Regions from separate parts of the Afipia sp. GW821-FHT04G03 genome, predicted to be linked through region 2. Evidence: predicted binding sites of a transcription regulator. Region 2 holds the regulator's gene; each other region holds the start of a gene.

Region 1 (6,782 bases), on a different contig from region 2:
CGCGGAAAATGTTGTGATAGGAGCCGATCACCCACAACGTTGCCGACGGCTTCATGATGCGGCGGCAGGCCAGCAGCCATGCGCGCGTGAAGTCGTCATAGGCGGCGAAGGATGAGAACTTGTCCCAGTCGTTGTTGACGGCATCGACATGAGATTCGTCGGGGCGTTTCAGATCGCCCTTGAGCTGCAGGTTGTACGGCGGATCTGCGAACACCAGATCGACCGAACCGGCCGGCAACTTCGACATCTCGGCGACGCAATCGCCAATGACGATATGCGAACTGGATGGCACTTCAAATTGAGTGCGGGGCGCCCTTGCAGACGCCCCGCGACGCGACACAACCATGACTCAAAACCTGACTCAGGCGACGCAGTCGGCGACGCGGGACTAACAAATCCGACTTTGATCACCATGATCGTCCAAGGTAAAAATCGGCTTAATCGAAAACAGGTTTGTCATTAATTCGAACTGATTCCGAAACCGACTTGCATCGCGGATGAAAGACGCGCGGCACGGAGAAAAATCCACTCGTTGTGGGGAAACGCTGTCGCAGCGCGCATTTCGTTTGGAAATTCAGCTGGCGTTCATGTCATTCAGCCGAAACACATCGAAACGCCGCACTAGGCAATTTTTGCCGGGCGCTGTATGAATCGTTAACAGGATATGTTGCGGCCCGCTCGTGCTACGATCACGACGCGCCCGTCGAGGAGATTTCCGATGCGTTACGATGATTTCCGCCGCAGCGATAACATTGACGATCGCCGTGACGACAGCGGTGGCGGCTTCGGCGGAGGCGGCGGCTTCGGTTTTCCGATGGGCGGCGGCGGCGGGCTCGGTATTGGAACCGTGATCGTTCTCGGCCTGATCGGCTGGGCGGTCGGCATCGATCCGCGCATCCTGATCGGCGGCGCGGAAATTCTCACCGGGGGCCAGCAGCAGGCACCGTCTTACCAGACCGACCGCAAGACCGGCCCCGCAAAGGCCGGCGCGCCCTCCGACGAGATGGGCAGCATGATCGCGGGCGTGCTCGGCGAAATCGACGACCGCTGGACCGAAATTTTCCAGGCCAGCGGGCAGACCTATCGCGGGCCGCGCATCGTGCTGTTCCGTAATGCCACCAACGGCGGACGTTGCGGCATGGCGCAGTCGGCCATGGGACCATTCTATTGTCCGCCGGACCGGCAGATTTTCCTCGACACGGGATTCTTCCGCGAGATCGAGACCAAATTCCGCGGCTGCTCGGGCAATGCCTGCAAGTTCACCGCGGCCTACATCATCGCGCATGAAGCGGGTCATCACATCCAGAATCAGCTCGGCATCCTGTCGAAGGCGACGCAGATGCAGCAGCAGGCGAGCAGCAAGGCGGAAGCCAACGCCATTCAGGTGCGCGTCGAGTTGCAGGCGGATTGTCTGTCCGGCGTCTGGGTCAACCGCGAAGAGAAGAAGCGTCCGGGCTTCCTCGAAGCCGGCGACATCGACGCGGCGTTGCAAACCGCCTCCGCCATCGGCGACGATACGCTGCAACGTCAGACGCAGGGCCGCGTGGTGCCGGATTCCTTCACGCACGGCTCGGCCGCGCAGCGCAAGCGCTGGTTCATGACCGGCTATCAGCAGGGCAGCGTGCAGGCCTGCAATACGTTCGCGCCCGGCGTACAGCTTTAACCGCCATGTCTGCAAGCAACGACGCGTCGCCGTTCATCCCGCTCAATATTGCGGTGCTGACGATTTCCGATACGCGCGCGCTTGCCGACGACAAGTCCGGCACCACGCTTGCGGATCGCATCACGGCGGCAGGGCATGTCCTTGCCGCGCGTGACATCGTCACCGACGACGTCGAGGCAATCCGCGCAAAACTAAGAACATGGATCGCCGACGAAGGCGTGGACGTTGTCGTCACAACCGGCGGCACCGGCTTCACTGGCCGCGACGTGACGCCCGAAGCCGTCGAGCCGCTGTTCGAGAAACGGATGGACGGTTTCTCGATTGCGTTTCACATGATGAGTCACGCGAAAATCGGAATGTCGACGATCCAGAGCCGTGCGACGGCGGGCGTCGCCGGTGCGACCTTCATCTTCTGTCTGCCCGGTTCGCCGGGCGCGTGCCGCGATGGATGGGACGGCATTCTCGCGCACCAGCTCGACTACCGCACCAGGCCGTGCAACTTCGTCGAGATCATGCCCCGGCTGGACGAGCACCTGAAGCGCGGCAAGGCGCGAAGCTGACGCCGATCAGCGGCGAACCTTGCTGACGGCCTTCGAGAGGCCGGCAAGGATCATCCGCATCGCCTTGCGATAGGCGCGCAGCCGCAACCGCCGGGCCTTGGCGGTGTGGAGGGCGATGATTTCGGGCGTGACGCGATATTCGCGCTCGTCACGCCCGTGCATCACAAGTCGCGCTCCCAGGTCTCGCCGGTCAGGTCATGACCGAAGCTGTGATGCGGTTTGCTTGCGACGTGTCTGAACCCCGCGTTTTGGTAGATTCCGCGTGCGGCAAGCAGCATGCTTTGCGTCCACAGCGTGATTTTGCGGTAGCCGGACTGGCGCGCGAAGGCGACGCACTCATCGACCAGCCGCTTGCCGAGGCCGATGCCGCGTCCCGCCGGATCAACCAGCAGCAGACGAATCTTTGCAATGTCGTCGGAATGCTTGACCAGAAACACCGAGCCGACCTGTTTGCCGTCGATCTCGGCGATCCAGCAGCGTTCGCGGGCCGGATCGAAATCTTTCAGAAACTGCGCGACGATCTCGGCGACCATGCCTTCAAATGAAATATCCCAGCCAAATTCCTGCGCGTAGAGAAACCCGTGCTGTTGCACGACCCAGCCCATGTCGCCGGGCCTGTGCGTGCGCAGCGTCGCCTCCGGACGGGCCGCCGGCTCGTCGCCAAGCAATCGTTCGATGGTGGTCATCGCCTCGACCAGACGTTGCCCGCCATCGCCGGGAAGCGCGTCGATCATCTTGCCGACTTCCCGATGCGATGTGCGGTCGAGGCGCTCGAAGGCCTGCTTGCCCTTGGCGGTCAATGCCAGCTTGAACTGACGGCGATCCGACGGAACCGGCTTGCGTGTGATCAGCCCTTGTTCGGTGAACGCTTGAACGATCCGGCTGAGGTAGCCGGCGTCGAGGCCCAGCTCGGCGCCGATGTCCTTGGCGAGAGCGCCATCACCATGCGCCAGTTCGAACAGCACGCGGGCTTCGGCCAGCGTGAAGGGGCTTTCCAGCAGGTGCTGCTCGAGCACGCCGATCTTGCGCGTGTAGAACCGGTTGAACTGCCGGACGGCCGCGATCCGCGTGTCCTGACCGTCTTTGGAAGGTGCGCGCATCGGCGAACGTGCCTCGTCTTGTCCAGACGGGCATTCTCATGAAATTGTTGACGCGGTCAAGTATTATTGTTGACGCGGTCAACTACTTCAGGCGGCCACGAAAATCTTGGTTCTGAGCACCGCGCGGCCGGTGCGGCCAAGTTTCGAGATCAGTTTAGCCTCGGCGCGGCGCGTAGCCGGGGCATAGCCGCCGACGCGCTCATAATGGTCGCGGGAGATCAGCAGGCCTTGGTCAGCGGATGGGCCGGAAATAAACCGGGCGAGGGATTTCATCCCGTCGCGCACCGTCGCCTCCTCATAAGGCGAGCGCGCATAACGAAAGATGCCTGCGCGCTGACGTCCGCTCAGCGACACCCGCTGCATGAACTGGGCGGCCTCATCGATCCAGCCGGCTTCCAGTACGGCGCCGGGAAGCAGGAACAGCAGCCACGGCGACCGGCTTTGCTCCGCCCCTGCCGCGAGGGCCGCTGCGCGCGAGCCGTCGAATTTCAGGAAGTCGCATCCCGCGATGTCGGCCACGCGCTCGATCGTGTCGGAGCCCGGCCGGTCGACCAGCACGACCTTCTGCACGATTCCGGCGGCCGCCCCCGGAACGAGGGCAGCGAGGGTGGCAACGACAGGTTGCTCGACGCCTTCGGTGGGAATGACAACGCTGATCATGGGCCGGGGCTGGAATGCTCGTCCGTCAATGCCTAGTGCGGAACCGTTATCATCTTGTCACACTCAGGACAGCCCGTCAGGTGCAGCTTTTTGCGGCATTTGTTAACGGCGGACCCGCCCGGTCCAAACGAAAGCCCCGGCGAAAGTTCGCCGGGGCTTTTTGATGTCGAGACTATCGGTCAGTAGGCGCCGATGGTGATCCCGATGCCGGGCTGGCGGTAATAACCCGGTCCATCATTATAATATCCGGCGCCGTAAGCAGGGCCCGGCGCATAGGCGTAGGAATCCTCATATCCGCCATAACCGCCTCGCCATCCGGGATTGGACACGCACTGGCCGCCGGCGCCGCTCACGGTGCGTGCGCACGAGGCATAGGTCGGATAGCCGCAACTGCGGAAACTCTGTCCATCAGCTTGCGTCGCGCAGAATGCGCCTGCGGAGGCTGGCGTCGCCAAGAGAGCCGAGCCGGCAATCGCGGCGGCTGCGGCGGTCGAATAAAGCAATTCTCGCATAATCGTCTCCCTTCAATGGTCCGTCGGGCGGTCAACGCGGCAGGCAAACAAAAGCTCCGAAAAATCGGCGCTGAAAAATCAGGCTGAAAAATCAGCTCCAAAATTTCCTGTGAGCGCTGCGCGAGAGTTCTTGTTTTGTTCTCATTCGGTGCTATGTTCACCCCATGAGCCGTGCATCCCATGCCCTCAAACACCCGCCGGTCACGTCGCCCTCCGAGCCGGCGGGTGTTCCTTCTCCTTTTCCCGAGATCGAAGTCGCCATCGACCGCCAGCGGCGCAGGGGCCGCGGGGCGCAATCCAACGCCAGCGGGCGGTTTGAGGCCGAAGCCAGGGTTGTTTTCGACGACGGCTGGCAAAGCCTCGAAGAATTGCCGCCGTTCCAGACCACTGTCGCTCTCGACACCGCGCGCAAGGTCATCACCCGCAACGACTCGCCCGACATCGGTTTCGACCGCTCGATCAATCCCTATCGTGGGTGCGAGCATGGCTGTGTTTATTGCTTCGCGCGCCCGACCCACGCCTATCTTGGGCTCTCGCCGGGGCTGGATTTCGAATCCAGACTGTTCGCCAAGCCTGATGCGCCGGAATTGCTGGAGAAGGAACTGGCCGCACCGGGTTACGAGCCGCGCATGATCGCGATTGGCACCAACACCGATCCGTATCAGCCGATCGAGCGCGAGCATAAAATCATGCGCGGCATTCTCGAGGTTCTGGAGCGAACCGGGCATCCGGTCGGCATCGTGACGAAGTCTGCCTTGGTGACACGGGACATCGACATTCTGGCGCGGATGGCGAAGCGCAATCTCGCCAAGGTCGCGATTTCGGTGACAACGCTGGACCCGAAGCTGGCGCGCACCATGGAGCCGCGCGCGGCGACGCCGCCGAAGCGGCTGGAGGCGCTGCGGCTGCTGGCCGATGCGGGCATTCCCTCGACCGTGATGGTCGCGCCCGTGATTCCGGCGCTGAACGATTCCGAGATCGAGCGCATTCTCGATGCCGCCGCCCACGCCGGCGTGAAGGAAGCGAGTTACGTGCTGCTGCGGCTGCCGCTTGAAGTGCGCGACCTGTTCCGTGAATGGCTGATGGCGAACTATCCGGACAGATACCGCCATGTCTTTACGCTGATCCGTGACATGCGTGACGGCCGCGATTACGACTCGCAATGGGGAACGCGCATGAAGGGCACCGGCCCGATGGCGTGGATGATCGGACGGCGGTTCGAGATCGCGTGCGAGAAGCTCGGCCTCAACAAGCGGCGCTCGAAACTCACGACCGCCCACTTCGCGCGGCCCAGGCGCGCCAACGCGCAGCTTGATTTGTTCTAAAGCCGGCTCGGTTGAATAGCGGGCAAGAATGAAAATTCCGGCTTGCGGGGCGGCACGCGCGCCCGCAGCATCGCCGCATGATTCGGGATAAATCCGCAGCGGTTCCACAGGCAGCGAAACGCGCGCCGCGCAACGGCGTGGTTGCCGTGGCGCCGCCGAGCTTTCGGCGCGAGCGCGCGCTGATCAAGCGCGGCGTCTGGCCGGTCGCGGGCTGCGACGAGGCCGGTCGCGGTCCGCTGGCAGGTCCGGTGGTCGCCGCTGCCGTGATCCTCGATCCGAAACGGATTCCAAAAGGCATCGACGATTCCAAGCGCCTGACGCGGGAGCGCCGCGAGGCGCTGTTCGAGGAAATTTGCGCGACCGCGCTGGTCTCGGTCGCCGTCGCGCCGCCATCGCGGATCGACCGCGACAACATCCTTCGCGCGTCGCTATGGGCGCTGGCCCGGGCTGTTCATGCCTTGCCCGAAATGCCGCAGCATGTGTTCGTCGACGGACGCGACCGGCTGGATACGTCGTGCGAAAGCGAGGCCGTGATTGGCGGCGACGGCATTGTCATCTCGATCGCCGCGGCTTCGATCGTCGCCAAGGTCTCGCGTGACCGGCTGATGTGCCGGCTGGCGCTCGACCACCCTGGCTACGGTTTCGAGCGCCACATGGGTTACGGCGTTCCGGCCCATCTCGAAGCGCTCGACCGGCTCGGGCCGACGGTCCATCACCGCCGCTTTTTCGCGCCTGTTGCCGCCGCGCGGCAGAAACACGGCGCGGATCAGGACGGTGCGGCGGAGCCTGTTGAAATCGAGGCGGCGGTTGTGGCTGAGGATGCCGTTGCGGCCATCTGAGCGGTTCGGTTGCCGGATGGCTTGATGCGCCTTATCAGTGAGGCAGTCCCTCAGAATGCCGGTTCATACGTTTCATGCGTTTTACCTCCCTGATCGTTGAACTGGTTCGCGCCCGGCCGCGCC
Region 2 (6,782 bases):
GCCGCGGGCTCGACGGCAAGCCGGTGACAGGCCTGCCGCAAGGCATCGACATCACGACACCTGCCTTTGCCAGCAACATCGGCGTCGAGAACGAGCCGGTCCAGTACAACGGCGGCGAACTCTGGTTCGACGTCCTCGGCATCACGCCGTCGCGCGACCGGCCGCTCGACGAAGTGAAGGAACAGGTCGAGACGCGCTGGCGCGACGAACAGGTCTCGACCCGTCTTCGCACCAAGGCTGCCGAGATCGTCGAGAAACTGAACAAGGGCGCGGCGTTCGACGCGGAAGCGACTGCCGCCGGCGTGAAGGTCGAAAAGGCCGCCCTCTTCCGGCGCGACGCGGATCCGAAGAATGTCCCCGAACGGCTTGTCGCAGCCGCGTTTCGCACACCGAAGGACGGCGTGGGACAGGTCGAAGGCAGCGGCGCCAGCGAGTGGATCGTGTTCAAGGTCACCGACGTGGTCGTGCCGCCGGTCGATCTCGCATCCGATGACGTGAAGAAGCTGAAGGAAAATCTCCAGCGGGCGGAAATGGAAGAGCAGATCGCCGCCTATGTCGCCAAGCTGGAGGCCGAGATCGGCGTCACGATCAACCAGAACGCGTTTGCAGTCGCGACAGGTGCGGCGGCCGCCGCTCAATAGTAAGCTCATCGGCGAACGTCACATCAGGCAAGCCTCGATTATGGACAATCTGAAAGCGATCATAGGAAAAGCCGCCACCGGCGCGGCCCTGTCGCGCGACGAGGCGGCGACCGCGTTCGACCGCATGATGTCCGGCGAAGCAACGCCGTCGCAGATGGGCGGCCTGCTGATGGCGCTGCGCGTGCGCGGCGAAACCGTCGACGAGATCACCGGTGCGGTCTCCGCCATGCGCGCCAAGATGCTGACCGTGAAAGCGCCGGCCGACGCGGTTGATATCGTCGGCACCGGCGGCGACGGTTCGGGCTCGGTCAATGTCTCGACCTGCGCGTCGTTCATTCTGGCAGGCGCCGGCGTGCCGGTCGCCAAGCACGGCAACCGCGCGCTGTCGTCGAAATCAGGCTCCGCCGATGCGCTGGCCGCACTGGGCGTCAAGATCGACATCACGCCCGCAGAGGTCGGCCGCTGCATCGCCGAGGCGGGAATCGGTTTCATGTTCGCGCCGACGCATCATCCGGCGATGAAGAACGTCGGACCCACGCGCGTCGAACTTGCCACCCGCACCATTTTCAATCTGCTGGGACCGCTCTCCAATCCCGCCGGCGTCAAGCGGCAGATGGTCGGCGTGTTCTCGAAGCAATGGGTTCAGCCGCTCGCGCAGGTGCTGAAAAATCTCGGCGCGGAATCGGTCTGGGTCGTCCACGGCTCGGACGGCCTCGACGAGATCACCCTCACCGGCCCGACCTTTGTCGCAGCCCTCGAGAACGGCAACATCCGCACCTTCGAGGTTGCGCCCGAGGACGGCGGGCTGCCGCACGCCACGGCTGAGGAACTCAGAGGCGGCGACGCCGAAGCCAACGCCAAAGCGCTGCGCGATGTGCTCGAAGGCAAGCCGGGCGCGTATCGCAATGTCGCGCTCCTGAACGCCGCCGCAGCACTCGTGGTCGCAGGCAAGGCAAAGGACCTCAAGGAAGGCGTTGCGCTCGGTACCAAGGCGCTGGACACTGGCGCGGCTCTCGACAGGCTGAAGCGCCTTGTCGCAGTCTCCAATGCTTGAGGAGCAACTGCCCTTGTCCGACATCCTCGACAAGATCGAAACCTACAAGCGCGAGGAAATCGCCGCAGCCAAGCGCGCGCTTCCGCTTGCCGAGATCGAGGCGCGCGCCAAGGCGGCTCCCGCGCCGCGCGGTTTCGTCAACGCCATCCGCGAAAAACATGCGCGCGGCGATTACGCGCTGATCGCGGAGATCAAGAAGGCCTCGCCGTCGAAGGGGCTCATTCGCGCGGATTTCGATCCGCCAGTTCTGGCGAAAGCCTATGAGGCCGGCGGCGCAGCGTGTCTCTCGGTGCTGACCGACACGCCGTCGTTCCAGGGCTCGCTCGCGTTCATGGTCGCAGCACGCGCAGCGGTCTCGCTGCCGGTGCTGCGCAAGGATTTCATGTACGACACCTATCAGGTGGCCGAGGCCCGCGCGCACGGCGCAGACTGCATCCTGATCATCATGGCCGCGCTCGATGATGCAGCGGCGAAGGATATCGAGGACGCGGCCTTCGCCCATGGCATGGACGTGCTGCTCGAAGTTCACAATCGCGAAGAACTCGATCGCGCGCTGACGCTGCGTTCACCCCTGCTCGGCGTCAATAACCGCAACCTGCGCACATTCGAGACGACGCTCGCCACCAGCGAAGAACTCGCGCCGCTGATTCCGAAGGATCGCGTCAGCGTGGGCGAAAGCGGAATCTTCGCGCCGCAGGATCTTGCGCGCCTCGAGAAGGTCGGTATGTCGACCTTCCTCGTCGGCGAAAGCCTGATGCGGCAGGCCGACGTCGCGGCCGCCACCCGCACGCTGCTGGCGCGCGACGGTGCGCAGCGCGCCACCGGGACGCGCTGACGTGGCCAAAAAATCCAGGACAAAGTCAAAGACAAAAGCAGGCTCCGCCCTCACCCACATCGACGCCAAGGGCGAGGCCCGCATGGTGGATGTTTCGGCAAAGCCCGACACCGAGCGCGTGGCGGTGGCCGAGGGCCATGTTGTCATGACCCGCAAGACGCTCGATCTGATCGTGAAGGGCAACGCCACCAAGGGCGACGTGCTCGGCACCGCGCGCGTCGCCGGGATCATGGCGGCGAAGCGCACCTCCGATCTCATTCCGCTTTGTCATCCGCTGGCGCTCTCGAAAGTCACCATCGACATCACGCCCGACACCAAGCTGCCCGGCTGCCGCGTGCGCGCGACGGTGAAGGTCAAGGGCCCCACCGGCGTGGAGATGGAAGCGCTGACCGCCGTGTCGGTGGCATGTCTCACGATCTACGACATGGTGAAGGCCGTCGAGCGCGGCATTCATATCGAAGGCGTTCGCCTCGTCGAGAAAAAGGGCGGCAAGTCCGGCCATTATCTCGCCGACTACTAGTGGTCCGGTTTTAACATTCGCACCCCGTTTCAGCAGGCCTTTATGCGAATGTTAAAACCAAAGGACCACTAGCAAATATAGACTTCGAGTGGAGTTTCGGATTTGACATTCGCTTTGCGTACTCGCTGCGGGGTGGAAGCGAATGTCAAATCCACTCCACTCGTAAGGAGCGTCCCATGGCGCTGATGCCGGTCGCCGAAGCCTATGCCGCCGTCCTCAAGGACGCAGCCGCGCTTCCCGAAGAAATGGCCGCGCTGAACGACGCGTTTCATCGCACGCTGTCCCGTGACATCGCAGCATTGCGCACCCAGCCGCCCGCCGACATGTCGGCGATGGACGGATATGCGGTTCGCGCCGCCGATGCTGTTTCGGGCGCACGCCTGAAAGTCATTGGCGAAGTCGCCGCCGGCCGCCCGTTCAATGCGACCGTCGGCGCGGGACAAGCCGCGCGCATTTTCACCGGCGGCGTGATCCCGGCCGGGACCGACGCCGTCATCATTCAGGAAGACACCGCGCGCGACGGCGACACCGTGATCGTCAACGAGGCCATCGCGGCGGGAAAAAACATCCGGCCGGCGGGCATCGATTTCCGCGAAGGCGAAACAGGGCTGCGGCGGGGATCGCTCCTGACCGACCGCGCGCTTGCGCTGGCCGCGAGCATGAACCATCCGCAACTGCCGGTGCATCGCCGCCCAAGGGTCGCGATCCTCGCGACCGGCGATGAACTGGTCGTGCCGGGCACAAAGCCCGCGCCGGGCCAGATCGTCCACAGCAACGTGTTCGCGCTGTTCGCGCTCGCGCGCAACGAAGGCGCGGACCCCATCGATCTCGGCATCGCGCGCGATACGCTCGAGTCGACAACCGATGCCATCCGGCGCGCGCGCGATCTTGGCGTCGATGTTCTTGTGACCACCGGCGGCGCTTCCGTCGGCGACCACGATCTTGTTCAGACTGCGCTGAAAGCCGAAGGCGTCGACATGGCTTTCTGGAAAATCGCGCTGCGGCCCGGAAAGCCGATGATGCACGGACGGCTCGGGCCGATGCGCGTGCTCGGCCTGCCCGGCAACCCGGTGTCATCCTATGTCTGCGCCTTCCTGTTTCTGGTGCCGCTCATCCGCGCGCTGTCGGGACGAACCCAGGTCGATCATGTCCTGGAGCGGGCCGTGCTGGGGCGCGAGCTGCCAGCCAACGACAAGCGGCAGGATCATCTGCGGGCCCGGCTTGAGACAGGCGCTGAGGGCGTGCCCGTCGCAACCTCGGTAGGCCCTCAGGACAGTTCTCTGGTGGGCAATCTGGCGGCGGCGGATGCGCTTATCGTCCGCCCACCCTTCGCACCAGCGGCCCCTGCCGGCTCGCCCTGCACGATCCTCCGGCTTCCCAACTAAAGCTCCCCGTCGTTGACGTGAAATTAAGGGGTTGCGGAACACATATGGAACAGATAGTGTTCGTTCATGATTTGTTTCGAGTGACTCGCAACTCCTGATTGGCCGTCCAACGGTCCGTATCCAGAGAGGCGCGGCATCGGAGCAAAGGCGATCGGGGACCAGATAGATGCTGACACGCAAACAATACGAGCTTCTGCGCTTCATCAACGAGCGGCTGAAGGAAGCTGGTGTTCCGCCCTCGTTCGACGAAATGAAGGACGCGCTGGACTTGCGCTCCAAGTCCGGCATCCACCGGCTGATCACGGCTCTGGAAGAACGCGGCTTCATCCGCAGGCTCGCCAACCGTGCCCGCGCGATTGAAGTCATCAAACTGCCGGAGCTTGGGAATTCGGGTGCCGGCGGCAACGGCCGTCGCGGATTCACCCCCAGCGTCATCGAGGGCAACCTCGGCAAGGTCCGCAGCAGTAGCTCCGCTGGCCACGAGGACGATACGAACTTCCCCGTCTCCGTGCCGGTCATGGGACGGATCGCGGCCGGTACGCCCATCGAGGCGCTCCAAACCCGCAGCCACACCATCAGCCTGCCGCCCGACATGCTCGGGTCTGGCGAACACTACGCCCTCGAAGTGCGCGGCGATTCCATGATGGAAGCCGGTATTCTCGACGGCGACACCGTGCTGATCCAGCGCAACGACAGCGCCGACACCGGCGACATCGTGGTCGCGCTGATCGACGAGGAAGAAGCCACCCTGAAGCGTTTCCGGCGGCGCGGCGCATCCATTGCGCTTGAGCCTGCCAACTCGGCCTATGAAGTCCGGATCCTGCCGCCCAACCGCGTGCGCATTCAGGGCAAGCTGATCGGCCTGCTCCGGAAGTATTGAGCCTCGAGAATTAATCGTCCGGCTGGAGGTCGCTTTCGGCGGGCGTCGCATCGACAGAGCGCGCCGGGACATTCGGCCGAGACGCCGGAGTCTGTGACTCATCCTCCGCAACTGCCGCAGACCATGGGCGATCGACGTCGCGCGGCCTGATGGCTGTGACGGCATAGCCGTCGGCGGTCTTGCGCAAGGCGAGCGTGCCGCGCCTGCGCAGCGTGTCCTGATCCAGCACCATGGCCGCACAATCAGCGGGCGCCTGCCGCAACGTCACGATCACGGCGGCCCGCGCGCAGTCGTCCGCGAAAGCTCCAGGTTTCAGCGTGAGAGCGATGGTGGCGCCGCCTTCCGCTTGCACCACGCATCCCGCATGGTCGCAGGACACACCATCTATCAGCGACGGATCGGCCGCCGTGCGGGTATCGGCATCGGCGGCCAGCCATTCGCGCGACAGGAAAGCATCCTTGCCGGTGCGCATCAGGCGCAGCCTGCCATCCTTGCCGCGTACCCCGACAGTGTGCCCATCGCCAGCCACGAGAATATCCGGCTGCGGTGTCGTCAGCGCCCACGCCGTTGCGAGCACGATCAGCCCCGCTCCTACCCAGCGCAGCGGCGTCCGCAACAGACCGAGCACGATGATGCCCGCGCTCATCGCGGCCAATGGCCCGGCCCCGAACGCCGCAAGCCGTCCGATGGCGCCGGGCAATGCGGCGACCCATTGCGCCACCGCGATCATCCAGCCGATGCCGACATCCATCAGCCGCCAGAACACGCCGTCGAAGCCGAACGGCATGGCGAGCAGCCCCAGCAATCCGGCCGGCATCACCAGCACCGACACCACCGGCATCGCAGCAAGATTGGCCAGCACGCCGTAAGGCGTCACGCGATGAAAGTGAAACGCCGCATAAGGCATCGTCGCAAATCCCGCGACCAGCGACGCCAGCGCCAGCATCGTGATTTCGCGGCCGCCCCACAACGCGGCGCGCGCCACCTGCGTATTGTCCGGCGACGCGAACAGGTTCGGCATCCCGAGTTGAACCAGCGCTACAAGTCCCAGCGTTGCCGCGAACGACATCTGGAAGCTCGGATGCACCAGCGCCTCCGGCGCGATCAGCAGCACGATCATGGCCGCAACCGCGAGGGTGCGGAACGTGATGGCGCGGCGGTCGACCATCACCGCGATCAGCACCACCGCCGTCATGAAGAACGAGCGTTGGGTCGCGACTTCCGCGCCCGACAACAGCAGATAGAACAACGCCGCGACGAAGGCCGCCGCCGCCGACCATTTCTTGATCGGGAACGTCACCGTTAATCCGGGAAACAGCGCGAGCAGCGCACGCACCGCGAAGAACACGACGCCCGCCACCACCGCCATGTGATAGCCGGAGATCGACAGCACATGGCCAAGCCCGGAGATAAACATGGCGTCATTCACCGGCGTGGAAATCGCGTCGCGGCGTCCGGTGAGCAGCG
Region 3 (6,782 bases), on a different contig from region 2:
CGAATTGCTGCATCGTTTCGTGGTCGCGCTGCTCGACGATTTCACCCGGCTTGACGAACATCGACATCCATTTGCCGATAAAGTCGCCGGGCGTCAGCGGCGCGCTCTTGTCGACGAACGCGCGGATGCCGCCGCACTGCGCATGGCCAAGTACGACGATATGCTTCACCTGCAGGACCTGAACCGCATATTCCAGCGCCGCCGATACGCCATGCGCATTGCCGTCAGGCTGATAGACCGGGACCAGATTGGCGACGTTGCGCGCCACGAACAGTTCGCCGGGACCAGCATCGAAAATCACTTCCGGAGAGACGCGGGAGTCGCAGCACCCGATCACCATGGATTCAGGTGACTGGCCGCCCTGGGACAGTTCGCGATAACGGGACTGTTCGGTGGGCAGGCGCTCGGTGACGAAGGCCTGATAGCCGGCAAGCAGGCGTTCAGGAAAGGGCGACATGGGAAGCCTCGCAAATTTTCCCCCGTTGGCTAACCTAGCTGGCAGCCCGGGACAAGTCTTTCGGGCCGTGATCCGAAGTGCTAACGCAGGCAATCCGAATTCAGGAACAAAACGATGAACCGTCCGCGCCGCAGTGTCTTGTTCATGCCGGGCTCCAATGCACGGGCGCTCGACAAGGCGCGCAACCTTCCGGCCGACGGCGTGATCCTGGATCTTGAGGATTCCGTCGCGCCCGACGCCAAGCCTGTGGCGCGGGACCAGATCGCGGAAGCAGTCGCGGCCAGGGGTTTCGGCAGGCGCGAAATCATCATTCGCATCAACAATCTGGAATCGCCGTGGTGGCAAGACGATCTGGCCATGGCTGCGGCCGCGCGGCCGGACGGAATTCTGGTGCCGAAAATCTCAAGTCCGGATGACGTGAAAAAGCTTGAGGAGCGTCTGCGCGTGCTCAAGGCCGATCCGGCGATCGGCCTCTGGGCGATGATCGAGACGCCGATCGGCGTTCTGTCTGCGGAACAGATTGCGGCCACGGCGCGCGAAGGCGACAAACGGCTTGTGGGCTTCATCATGGGGCCGAACGACATCGCGCGCGAGACGCGGATGCGGATGCTGCCGGGGCGCACGGCGATGCTGCCGCTGTTCGCGCATTGCATCCTGGCCGCGCGGGCTTACGGCCTCGAAATTCTCGACGGCCCCTATAACGACATCAGCGACGTCGCCGGCTTCGCGAAAGAATGCGCGCAGGGCCGCGATATGGGCTTCGACGGCAAGACGCTGATCCATCCGGGCCAGATTGACGCGGCGAACGCGGCCTATACGCCACCGGCGGATGAGATCGCCCGAGCGCGCAAGATCATGGGTGTGTTCGATCTGCCGGAAAACGCCAGCAAGGGTGTGGTTCAGCTCGACGGACAAATGGTCGAACGGCTGCATGTCGAGATGGCGAAGCGCACTATCGCGATTGCTGACGCGATCACGGCTTTGAAGACGAACTAAATTACAACCACGGCCGCGAGGCTTTTTCCTTCGCCTCGAACACGTCGATGGACTGGCCCTTCTCCATCGTGAGGCCGATGTCGTCGAGGCCGTTGAACAGGCAATGCTTGCGGAACGGATCGATCTCGAACTTGATCGTGCCGCCGTCGGGCCCGCGGATTTCCTGCTTTTCGAGATCGACTGTCAGCGTGGCGTTGGCACCGCGGTCGGCGTCGTCGAACAGCTTGTCGAGTTCGTCCTGCGACACCCGGATCGGCAGGATCCCGTTCTTGAAGCAGTTGTTGTAGAAAATATCGCCGAACGACGTCGAGATGACGCAGCGGATGCCGAAGTCGGCCAGCGCCCAGGGCGCGTGTTCGCGGCTCGATCCGCAACCGAAATTGTCGCCGGCCACAAGAATCTTGGCCTTGCGATAGGAAGGCTTGTTGAGCACGAAATCCGGGTTCTCGCTGCCGTCGTCCTTGTAGCGCTGTTCGGAGAACAGGCCCTTGCCGAGGCCAGTGCGCTTGATGGTCTTGAGGTACTGCTTCGGGATGATCATGTCGGTGTCGACATTGATGATCTTCAAGGGTGCCGCCACGCCTTCGAGTGTCGTAAACTTGTCCATGATGTTCCCGTGAACCGGATGCAATTTGAGCTGTTCTAAATACATCATCGTGGCCGTCAAGGCTATGCGCTGAGGGAGGACACATCATGAACGCCATGCGCAGACGTGCGGCGTGCGCTGCGTGAAGGGGCAGATCTTGTCCGAAAACCGGATCCCGCTTTTCGGGATCACGCCTTAGATCACGCTCGCCTCGATGGCCTCCATGTCGTCGTCCGACAGGCCGAAATGGTGGCCGATCTCGTGCACCAGAACGTGCGTGACGATATGGCCGAGCGTCTCGTCATGCTCGGCCCAGTAATCGAGGATGGGGCGACGATAGAGCCAGATCATGTTCGGCATCGGCGCGATATCGCCGCTCGAGCGGAACGGCAGGCCGACGCCCTGGAAGAGCCCGAGCAGATCGAACTCGCTCTGCGCTTTCATCTCCTCGAGAACCTCATCCGAGGGGAAGTCGTCGGTCTGGATGATCAGTCCTTCGCACAGGTCCCGGAAATGTTTGGGCAGGCGCGCGTAGGCGTCATGCGCGATGGATTCGATGTCCTCAAGGGTGGGGGATTTTGCTGTCGGCCACATCGGCCTTGTTTAGAGGGCTTGGCGGGCGGGGCCAAGAGTGCATCGGACGCTGGATTGCCGCAGCAGGGCTTCGACCGGCGGCTTCTTGATGTTGACGCGCCCGTCTCAATCGGAGACGTTGCCGCTCACGGAACGCGAATTGAAAGCACGGGACGCCACCATGATGCGGACTTCGGCAATTCTTTTTGGTCTTTGCGCGGGCGCGATTGCGCTGGCGATGCCAGGCAGTGCACGGGCAGAGACGCCGGCGGTCGCGGCGACGCCACAGGCGCGGACTTCAGGGCCGATGGTGCAGGACTTTTCCGCGCAGAGCCGCAGGGTCATTCGGCGCGCACCGCGCCGCGTCCCGGTCTATCGCGGTTCAAATTATCCGGGGCCGAATTCGGTGCGGGTCTGCAACACGTATTACGAGCAGGAATACCGTCCGAGCGGAACGGTGATCGTGCCGCGCATGAACTGCCATTGGCGCGGGTAACCCGCACTCCGCGCGATTGTTTTCATAGTCTCATTTTTTCCTGAACGTGCCGATTGCGCCCGCGGCAATCGCCGCCGCGCATAATCCATAAACAGCGATGGCCATCGCCACCTGCGTGAACGTGCCGGCTGTTCCCGGCGTAGTGCCCGGTCCTTGCGACGCGTGGGCATGACCTGCGAGCAACATCATCAATGCATTGCTTGCGAGCATCAATCGTGAGACGTGCGCCATCACAACTCTCCTCTGGTTCCTTTCAGAGATACGCGCCGGTCTTGTTTCAGGTTCACGAACGGCAACGCTGAAAGTGCGTTCATGAATACGGCGCGGACATTCAGGACGCATTCACCTCGCTCTTTTTAGCCTGCTGCCACGTCGTCCGGCGTGGACATGCATCGGCATCGATGGAACGCGATGCGCCGGGGTTCGTTTCAACTCGCAGACCAAGGGAGAGAATTCATGAAGATGAACGTCAGAACAATTTTCGGGCTTGCGGCCGTTGCCGGCCTGCTGGCGGTCGCAGCGCCAGTTGACCGTGCGCAGGCGGTGTCGCTTCTCAACCCGGCCGCTTCGACTTCTACGAAGCTGGCAACCGAGGATGTCACGACGCAGGTCCATTGGCGCGGCCATCACCGCTGGCACCGGCATCGCGGCTGGCATCGGCACCATGGCTGGCACCACCGCCGCCATTGGCACCACCGTCATCACTGGCATCGCCGCCATCACTGGTACTGATGTCGCGTCGGCCGACAACGGCGCCTTTACCAAAACGGTGAAATGCCCGCGTCATGATCTTGCTGCAAATCCGAAGTCATCCTAATGCCGGACGGGGCAGATTGTTTATTCCGCTTGAAGCGGAAGGCGGTCCCGCCCGGGCCCAAGATTCAACGCTGGCTAGTTGGCGGAGTGGTGAACGGAAATCGGTGGTGCGCGTTATCTTAAACGTGTGGAGCAACGATCTGAGGAGAACTGCAATGAGAAAGTTCGTGGGAGCCGCGGCTGTCGCTGCCGCTCTTTCAATTGCCGGCTGGATGTCACTTGCGCCTGCGAGCGCCGCACAGCCGACGCCTGCGGTGTCGCATGATGCGCGTCTGGCCGATGCCAAGCCGACGGATGTCAGTGCGCGCCGCCGCCACTATCGGCGTTACGGATATTATTATGGCCCGCGTTATTACCGGCCCTATTATCGTCCCTACTACCGGCCTTACTACTATCGTCCGCGGCCTTACTATTATCGGCCGTACGGCTACTACCGCCCTTATGGCTACGGCTATCGTCCATATGGCTACGGCTATCGGCCTTATGGTTACGGTTATGGCTTCGGACCGGCGATCGGTTTCGGCTTTGGCTTCTAAATTCGCCCCGAACCACCAAACAAAAACAGGCGCTCGAAAGAGCGCCTGTTTTTATGTCATCGGCGATGAGACGGGGGTTGGCCTGCTCAGGTTGTATGCCACTCGCGGATATCGACGAAGTGTCCGGCGATCGCTGCGGCTGCGGCCATGGCAGGCGACACCAGGTGGGTGCGGCCTTTGAAGCCCTGACGGCCTTCAAAGTTGCGGTTCGAGGTCGACGCGCAACGCTCTTCTGGCGACAGCTTGTCGGGATTCATCGCGAGGCACATCGAGCAACCCGGCTCGCGCCACTCGAAGCCGGCCTTGATGAAAATCTTGTCGAGCCCTTCGGCCTCGGCCTGCTCCTTCACGAGACCTGAACCCGGCACGATCATCGCATTGAGATTGCCGTTGACGGTGTGGCCGGCGACAACCTTCGCGGCGGCGCGCAAGTCTTCGATGCGGCCATTGGTGCAGGAGCCGATGAAGACGCGATCGAGCTTGATGTCGGTGATCTTCGTCCCGGCGACGAGGCCCATATACTCAAGCGCGCGCTGCTTGGAGAGGCGCTTGGCTTCATCCTCGATTTTCGCCGGGTCCGGCACCATGCCTGAAATCGACACCACGTCTTCCGGCGACGTGCCCCATGTCACGATCGGCGGCAGCTTCGCGGCATCGAGACGAATCTCCGCATCGAAATGCGCGCCGTCGTCGGTGCGCAGCGTTTCCCAGTAGCGCATGGCGGCATCCCAGTCGGCGCCTTTCGGCGACATCGGGCGGCCCTTCAGGAATTCGTAGGCCTTCTCGTCGGGGGCAATCAGGCCTGCGCGCGCGCCGCCTTCGATCGACATGTTGCAGACAGTCATGCGGCCTTCGACCGACAGCGCGCGAATAGCCTCACCGGCGTACTCGAGCACGAAGCCAGTGCCGCCTGCGGTGCCGATCTCGCCGATGATCGCCAGAATGATGTCCTTCGCGGTGACACCGTCGGGCAATGCGCCATCGACGGTCGCGCGCATGTTCTTTGCTTTCTTCTGGATCAACGTTTGCGTGGCGAGCACGTGTTCGACTTCCGACGTGCCGATGCCGTGCGCAAGCGCGCCGAACGCGCCATGCGTCGAGGTGTGGCTGTCGCCGCAGACGATCGTCGTGCCCGGCAGCGTGAAGCCCTGCTCGGGGCCGATGACATGCACGATGCCCTGACGCTTGTCGAACTCGTTGAAGTACTCGACGCCGAACTCGCGCGCATTCTCCGCGAGCGCTGCGATCTGTTCGGCGCTTTCCGGATCGGGATTCGGTTTCGAACGATCGGTGGTCGGGACGTTGTGATCAACCACGGCGAGCGTCTTCTTCGGCGCACGGACCTTGCGGCCGGTCGTGCGCAGTCCTTCGAAGGCCTGCGGCGAGGTCACCTCATGGACAAGATGCCGGTCGATATAGAGCAGGCAGGTGCCGTCCTCGGCCTCGTGGACCAGATGGTCGTTCCAGATCTTGTCGTAGAGTGTGGTCGCTTTGGCCATTGGGTGTCCGATTAACCTGTCCGGATGGGTGTTGCGGCCTCCGGGCCGCGGGTTTTCAGTTCCGCCCCTTTTTACTCGCTTAACGGGAGGGGGGAAAGTATCCTGACGACATAATAGCTTACGCAGGATCGCACAATGACCGCACGCCCGCCGGTTGCGCCCTATTTGACCGTTACCCCTGCTGCGGGCGCGATCGCCTTCTACACCGCCGCTTTCGACGCCAAGCAGAAGGCGCTGATGCCGGCACTCGACGGCCTGCGCATCCTGCATTGCGAACTCGAGATCAACGGCGGTGCGTTGTTCCTGTCGGATGCGTTTCCAGAATTCGGCACGGCGCGGACGCCATTGCCGGGAGAGCCGGTGACCATGTCGGTCAGTCTGGAATTCTCGAGTGCGGAACAGGTGGACGACGTGTTCGCGCGCGCCACGAAGCTTGGTGCTAAAGGCGAGGTGACGCCGACCCATTCGTTCTGGGGTACGCGAACCGCCATTGTGCGCGACCCGTTCGGCCATCGCTGGATCATGAACGGGCCGCTCAAGCAGAAATAGCGCTACGGGCTATGCTAAGCTGGCCAAAGAAAAAAGCGCGGCCATGAGCCGCGCTTTGATTTCAAATCATCAAGCGTTGCTTGATTATGCGCCGGAAGCCGCCTTCGGCGCTTCGCGGTTGTCCTGCTTCTCGACGATACGCGCCGACTTGCCGCGCAGACCGCGCAGATAATACAGCTTGGCGCGACGTACCTTGCCGCGGCGCACGAGCTTGATCGAGTCGATCATCGGCGAATAAACCGGAAACACGCGCTCGACACCTTCGCCGTATGAA

What was found. The regulator LexA, encoded in region 2, represses DNA repair genes until DNA is damaged. The targets are predictions, from matches to a motif close to TGTTCNNNNTGTGTTCNG.
Region 1: a site for LexA is predicted at 4,621-4,638, ahead of AC07UB_RS19540 (PA0069 family radical SAM protein). Genes of this name have one in related genera too.
Region 3: a site for LexA is predicted at 2,762-2,779, ahead of AC07UB_RS11775 (metallopeptidase family protein). Genes of this name have one in related genera too.

Annotation. Positions count from the first base shown of each region.
Region 1 covers NZ_JBWKSV010000004.1:298,618-305,399, reverse strand. The annotation lists gene AC07UB_RS19575 (site-specific DNA-methyltransferase) at 1-346, opposite strand, end outside; gene ypfJ (KPN_02809 family neutral zinc metallopeptidase) at 719-1,663, shown strand; gene moaB (molybdenum cofactor biosynthesis protein B) at 1,669-2,223, shown strand; gene AC07UB_RS19560 (hypothetical protein) at 2,230-2,385, opposite strand; gene AC07UB_RS19555 (bifunctional helix-turn-helix transcriptional regulator/GNAT family N-acetyltransferase) at 2,385-3,323, opposite strand; gene AC07UB_RS19550 (glycosyltransferase family protein) at 3,411-3,983, opposite strand; gene AC07UB_RS19545 (DUF3551 domain-containing protein) at 4,163-4,495, opposite strand; gene AC07UB_RS19540 (PA0069 family radical SAM protein) at 4,660-5,820, shown strand; gene rnhB (ribonuclease HII) at 5,898-6,659, shown strand; gene AC07UB_RS19530 (glycosyltransferase family 39 protein) at 6,734-6,782, shown strand, end outside.
Region 2 covers NZ_JBWKSV010000001.1:651,355-658,136, forward strand. The annotation lists gene AC07UB_RS03230 (peptidylprolyl isomerase) at 1-641, shown strand, start outside; gene trpD (anthranilate phosphoribosyltransferase) at 682-1,695, shown strand; gene trpC (indole-3-glycerol phosphate synthase TrpC) at 1,709-2,530, shown strand; gene moaC (cyclic pyranopterin monophosphate synthase MoaC) at 2,532-3,050, shown strand; gene AC07UB_RS03250 (molybdopterin molybdotransferase MoeA) at 3,227-4,435, shown strand; gene lexA (transcriptional repressor LexA) at 4,602-5,315, shown strand; gene AC07UB_RS03260 (ComEC/Rec2 family competence protein) at 5,326-6,782, opposite strand, start outside.
Region 3 covers NZ_JBWKSV010000002.1:519,217-525,998, forward strand. The annotation lists gene AC07UB_RS11760 (carbonic anhydrase) at 1-457, opposite strand, end outside; gene AC07UB_RS11765 (HpcH/HpaI aldolase/citrate lyase family protein) at 572-1,453, shown strand; gene leuD (3-isopropylmalate dehydratase small subunit) at 1,455-2,060, opposite strand; gene AC07UB_RS11775 (metallopeptidase family protein) at 2,235-2,633, opposite strand; gene AC07UB_RS11780 (hypothetical protein) at 2,794-3,108, shown strand; gene AC07UB_RS11785 (hypothetical protein) at 3,139-3,450, opposite strand; gene AC07UB_RS11790 (hypothetical protein) at 3,704-3,925, shown strand; gene AC07UB_RS11795 (hypothetical protein) at 4,080-4,460, shown strand; gene leuC (3-isopropylmalate dehydratase large subunit) at 4,547-5,959, opposite strand; gene AC07UB_RS11805 (VOC family protein) at 6,095-6,508, shown strand; gene rplS (50S ribosomal protein L19) at 6,593-6,782, opposite strand, start outside.